One region of the Klebsiella sp. HN106 genome, then DNA from elsewhere that is predicted to be linked to it. Evidence: predicted binding sites of a transcription regulator. Region 1 holds the regulator's gene; the other holds the start of a gene.

The links. The regulator CRP, encoded in region 1, controls carbon source genes, mostly activating them, when cyclic AMP is high. The targets are predictions, from matches to a motif close to ATGTGANNNNNNTCACAT.
Region 2: ydfZ (putative selenium delivery protein YdfZ) is a predicted target of CRP. The motif match lies at 1,617-1,634, and genes of this name have one in related genera.

The regions. Positions count from the first base shown of each region.
Region 1 covers NZ_JBLURD010000011.1:166,415-169,536, reverse strand. Annotated here, with positions in the region: gene ACSIPU_RS22120 (phosphoribulokinase) at 1-441, shown strand, start outside; gene ACSIPU_RS22115 (OsmC family protein) at 488-892, opposite strand; gene crp (cAMP-activated global transcriptional regulator CRP) at 1,197-1,829, shown strand; gene ACSIPU_RS22105 (YccS/YhfK family putative transporter) at 1,881-3,122, shown strand, end outside.
Region 2 covers NZ_JBLURD010000001.1:142,562-145,683, reverse strand. Annotated here, with positions in the region: gene cybB (cytochrome b561) at 1-424, opposite strand, end outside; gene ACSIPU_RS00695 (DinI family protein) at 640-882, shown strand; gene ACSIPU_RS00690 (hypothetical protein) at 1,266-1,463, opposite strand; gene ydfZ (putative selenium delivery protein YdfZ) at 1,744-1,947, shown strand; gene ACSIPU_RS00680 (GGDEF domain-containing protein) at 2,029-3,000, opposite strand.

The DNA.
Region 1 (3,122 bases):
GCAAACCATGTCGACCTTCTGGTCGGCGTGGTGCCCATCGTCAATCTTGAGTGGATCCAGAAGCTTATCCGCGACACCAGCGAACGCGGCCACTCTCGGGAGGCGGTGATGGACTCGGTGGTCCGCTCGATGGAGGACTACATCAACTTTATCACCCCGCAGTTTTCGCGCACCCATCTCAACTTCCAGCGCGTCCCCACGGTGGATACGTCCAATCCCTTTGCGGCCAAAGCCATCCCTTCCCTGGATGAAAGCTTCGTGGTGATTCATTTCCGCAACCTGAAAAATATCGATTTTCCGTGGCTTCTGGCGATGCTTCAGGGTTCGTTTATCTCACATATGAACACGCTGGTGGTACCGGGCGGAAAAATGGGGCTGGCGATGGAGCTGATTATGGCGCCGCTGGTTGAACGGCTGATGGAAGGCAAGAAAATAAGCTAGCTGCGATCGCCCCGGCGGCAACATAACCTACCGGGGTCGGTTCCGTTTATCCTTCGATCACTTCATAAGAGTGAGTAATGTTTACCGCCTTCTCAAGCATCAGCGCCACCGAGCAGTATTTTTCCGCCGACAGGTCAACGGCGCGGGAAACGGCCGCGTCTTTTAACTCCTTACCGGTCACGATAAAGTGCAGATTGATATGGGTAAACAGACGCGGCGCCTCTTCGCGACGCTCCGAGGTCAGCTTAACTTCGCAGTTGGTGACGTTATGACGCCCCTTCTGCAAAATGGAAACCACGTCAATCGCGCTGCACCCGCCTGCCGCCATTAGCACCATTTCCATCGGGCTGGGCGCTTTATCCCCGGAATTACCGTCCATCAGAATCTGGTGGCCAGAAGCCGACTCACCGATGAAGGTTAACCCTTCAACCCACTTCACTCGCGCTTGCATAAATTTAACTCCAGGGCTGTAATTTTCCTGACAGATTACGCGTAGATAACAATTCTCGCAACGGAAGGCGACCTGGGTCATGCTGAAGCGAGACACCAGGAGACATGCGGCGAAAGCTATGCTAAAACAGTCTGGATGCTACAGTAATACATTGATGTACTGCATGTATGCAGAGGAGTTCACATTACAGGCTGCAGAACACTTTCAGCCGGATTCCCAGGTATAGGGATTCAATACGATTGCATGCCCGGATGCCGTGTAGTGTCGGCACCCGGAGATAGCTTATAACAGAGGATAACCGCGCATGGTGCTTGGCAAACCGCAAACAGACCCTACCCTTGAATGGTTCTTGTCTCATTGCCACATTCATAAGTACCCATCAAAGAGCACGCTGATCCACCAGGGTGAAAAAGCAGAAACGTTGTACTACATCGTTAAGGGCTCCGTGGCTGTACTCATCAAGGATGAAGAAGGTAAAGAGATGATCCTCTCTTACCTCAACCAGGGCGATTTCATCGGTGAATTAGGCCTGTTTGAAGAAGGTCAGGAGCGTAGCGCCTGGGTACGTGCGAAAACCGCATGTGAAGTGGCCGAAATCTCCTACAAAAAATTCCGTCAGCTGATCCAGGTTAACCCGGATATCCTGATGCGTCTCTCTTCGCAGATGGCGCGCCGTCTGCAGGTTACGTCGGAAAAAGTGGGCAACCTCGCTTTCCTCGACGTGACTGGTCGTATCGCCCAGACGCTGCTGAACCTGGCAAAACAGCCGGATGCGATGACCCACCCGGACGGTATGCAAATTAAAATTACCCGCCAGGAAATCGGTCAGATTGTCGGATGCTCTCGCGAAACCGTTGGCCGCATCCTGAAAATGCTGGAAGATCAAAACCTGATCTCGGCACACGGTAAAACTATCGTCGTCTACGGTACCCGTTAAGTCGGTAAAACGGCGTATTGCCTGACAATACGCCGTTTTTGTTTTCCCCTCATGTGGCGCAGGCTGATTTACCACCCGGAAGTCAACTATGCACTGCGGCAAACGCTGGTGTTGTGTCTGCCGGTTGCGATAGGGCTTCTGTTCGGTCATCTACAGCAGGGGCTGCTGTTTTCTCTTGTTCCCGCCTGCTGCAACGTTGCCGGGCTGGATACACCGCATAAGCGTTTCTTTAAACGCCTGATTATCGGCGGCTGCCTGTTTGCCGGCAGTAGCCTTATCGTTCAACTCCTTCTGCAGCGAGAAATACCTTTGCCGCTGATCCTCACGGGTCTGGCGCTCATCCTCGGCGTCACGGCCGAAATCAGCTCTCTGCACGCAAGGCTGCTGCCCGCCTCGCTTATCGCGGCTATATTTACGCTCAGTCTCGCGGGCAACATGCCGATCTGGGAGCCGCTGCTGATCTACGCGCTCGGGACGTTATGGTATGGCGTTTTTAACTGGGTCTGGTTCTGGCTTTGGCGCGAACAGCCGCTGCGCGAATCCTTAAGTCTGCTGTATCGCGAGCTGGCCAATTATTGCGAGGCCAAATACAGTCTGCTTACCCAGCATACGGACCCCTCAACATCGTTGCCGCCGCTGCTTAATCGACAGCAAAAGGTGGTAGATCTGATAACCCAGTGCTATCAGCAGATGCATATGTTGGCGGCCAACCAGCGCAGCGATCATAAACGCCTGCTGCGCGCATTCCAGGTTGGACTGGACCTGCAGGAGCATATTTCCGTCAGCCTTCATCAGCCGGAAGAGGTGCAAAAACTGGTGGAGCGCAGCCATGCGGAAGCGGTGATTCGCTGGAACGCGCAAACCGTTGCCGCCCGCCTGCGGGTGCTGGCGGACGATCTCCTTTACCATCGTTATCCTCAGCGCTTTCAGATGGATAAACAGATCGGTGCGCTGGAAAAAATCGCCTGGCAGCATCCCGATAACCCGGTCGGGCAGTTTTGCGCCTGGCATTTCAGCCGTATTGCCCGGGTTCTGCGCACCCAGCGGCCGCTGTACGCGCGTAACCTGATGGCGGATAAAACCCGTCGCCTGCCGCTGCTGCCTGCCCTGAAAAACTATCTGTCGCTTAAGTCGCCGGCCTTACGAAATGCGGCGCGTATCAGCGTGATGCTGAGCGTCGCCAGCCTGATGGGCAGCGCGCTAAACCTGCCAAAACCCTACTGGATCCTGATGACGGTTCTGTTCGTGACGCAAAACGGCTACGGCGCCACCCGAGTACGCATCGTCCACCGG
Region 2 (3,122 bases), on a different contig from region 1:
TGGCCAGCAGCTCATGCCACGCTTTCAGATTATCCACCAGTTCAAAGTCGCTTTCCGCTGCGTGCGGCATGGTCAGACCAAAAGCGAACCACGGGTTGCCGCGATAGTACATCATGACCATGCCGATGATCGGCAGCGCGATAAACAGCAGATAGATCACCAGATGCCCGAGATGCGCGAAGCCGGTCATCATCGGCGATGGTTTGGGGACTATCGGCGGCGCCGGTGATTTCAGGCGCACGATCAGGCGCGCCACCATCAGAACAAAGATAGAAATACCGCACGAGACGTGAATCATATTAATGGCAGGCCGCGCGCTGCGCGGGAAAAAGCCCCGCAGCTCCATCGCCGCGTACGCGCCAATCACTAATAAAAAAACCAGCCAGTGGATGCCTATCTGCAGGCCAGAGTATTTATCGCGCATGGAAAACCCTTAAAAAGATGGTGATGGAGTCAACATAACCACCTTTTATTAAAAATTCATTAACTTTTACGTACTTATAAAAAAACAATTGCCCTACTCCGGCATTTGATGCAAAAGCAGAGATCGCGCCTGCGCGAGGAACTTATTCTGTCGCCTTGACGCTGTATATAATTACAGTACAATACTGGCTGTCATCAAAATAACCGGGATAACGCATGTTTGTAGAACTGATTTATGACAAAAGAAATTTCGAGGGATTGGCCGGCGCTAAAGAGATCATTCTTAATGAACTGACGAAGCGAGTTCACCGCATTTTTCCCGATGCCGACGTCCGCGTAAAACCGATGATGACTTTAGCTTCGATTAATACCGACGCCAGCAAGCACGAGAAGGAGCAGATCAGCCGCGCCGTGCAGGAAATGTTTGAAGAAGCCGATATGTGGATGCAGGAAGATTAACCGGGTTCCGGTAGATTTCGAATCGCGGTCTATGCCTTCTTAACCGCGAAGCCACTTGCGGGAATATTGACGAATAAGGCCTCAGGGAATCATGAACACATTTAGCATCATAGCTATCCCATTCTTTGCCGCAGCTATTGTTCTTCTGGCCTTAGCCGCGAGCCGAAAGAACCGAACCTGTTATATCGTTGGCGGCGTGTTAATGGCTTCATCCGTGGTTAACGCAGTGATTGGCATGGCGCTGTAGAGTCAGGTGGTAAAATGAGTTTTGTCTGGTATATGACGCTGATATGCATTTTTTTAGCCTGGCTAATGATGACTTTGCTCCCGGTGTAATCCCGGGTTTTCTGATACCCGGGCTTCGTTTATCTCTTTATCGGGGTTTATATCCCCTTTCGCACCAGCGTTGCCGCTTTTTTAAAAATCTCGTCCTCGACGCCATCTCCCTTCTGCCTGCCTAACCGCATCAGTTCCTCAACAATACTTTCCCGATTAATTGGCTTCTGGTCAGACACCAGGCCAATGACCGCTGCGCCAATCGCAAGCCCGATCAGCCCCGTTTGCTCGTCTTTGTTGTTCATCGTTCCGCTCCGTTATGCCCGCCAAAAGTTTAGCAGCCGCAACCGCGTCTGCAACCTGCAGCATCCGCAACCATAGTGTACAAAGTCAAAGACCTGCAGAAGCATAACGCGCGGACGAATGGTCAGGAAATGGCCTTCGCTGACCGCTAAAAAGTGTGATGTTGATCAAAAACAAAAAAACGCCAGCCTCAGAGGCGTATTTGTATTACGTCCGTTGCCGGGAGTAAGCCTGGTGGTTAAGCGGAGTTTTATTTGCAGATTATTAAGAGGAGAAATAGCCATGATCACTTACGATCGTAACCGCAACCCTATTACTAACGGTAGTCAGGTAATGATTAACGGGACGGGTAAAACCGGTAAAATTGTTGCTATACATGCCAATGGTCTTACTCCTGCCCAGCTGCGTCGTAATAAGACAGTAGAAGTTGAAGGCGCTGAAGGCAAATTCGAGCCCGTTGAATTGATCCGTCTTGGACTCCACTAAGATTGCGCAAGCTGCGGCGATCACCCGCCTGAACCGCAGGGGATGCCGCAGACGCCCGGCAGACGACGCCGGGCGACACGCCTACCGGCGCTCTGCGCCATGGCTCGTTTTAGCCTGATACATCCGCCGGTCGGCCACTGCAACGATGTCATTGAGACTATGGTGCTCATGGGGATCGTATTCAACGCAGCCCCATGAGAACGCCAGCTGCCACGGATTACCCGCTTGCTGATTATACTCGGCAACATTCTGGCTAAGCTGCTCCATCGCCTTGTTCGCGGCCTGCTGGGCGGTATTGGCAAGCAGGATGATAAACTCATCGCCGCCCTGTCTGGCAATTAAATCCGACTCTCTGAAGGTAGACTTCATCACATCGGCGATTGCCGTCAGGGCTTTATCCCCTTGCTCATGGCCCCAGGTATCGTTAATCAGCTTAAAGCGATCGAGGTCGATAAACACCAGGCTCGCCGGTTCACTTCGCCGTCTGGCTGTTAACAGCGCATACTCCGCTAACGACAAAAATCCCCTCCGGTTAAATAACCCCGTCAGTTCGTCGGCGGTCGCCGCATCCAGCACCTTGAATTCATCTTCTACAATGGCGGCCAGGTCACTCAATATCTGAATTTCATGTCCGGAAAAAGCGCGCGGCTTATGATCCATAAGGCAGAACGAACCTACCGTCGCGCCGTCAGGTAGCTGAACCGGATACCCGGCATAAAAGCGAATAAACGGCGCTTCCGTCACCAGCGGGTTATCGTGAAAGCGCATATCCTGCTGCAGGTCGTTGACGATCAAAGGATCGGTTTGCAGAATGGTGTGCGCGCAGAAGGTGATATCCCTCGGCAGCGTATCCACATCAAGTCCGGCGCAGGATTTAACATGCAGGGTGTTCTCCCCGACGAGGCTAATCGACGCCACCGGCAGATCGTAGAGCGTACGCGCCAGCCTGGTCAGGCGATCGAAGCGCTCTTCTTTTCCGCTATTCAGTAACCCGGATGCCCGCAGCGATTGCAGACGACGCAGTTCATCTGGATGAGGTCCGGCTAATTTCAATTTGTCTCTCTTATCTTTTATGGATGAGCGGCGCAGCGCGTAGAGTCAATGCGCGCCTTGATTGTTAACACAGATTTTACATTTCTGATATCATGAGTTAAGCATATATCGCTGACTCGTCA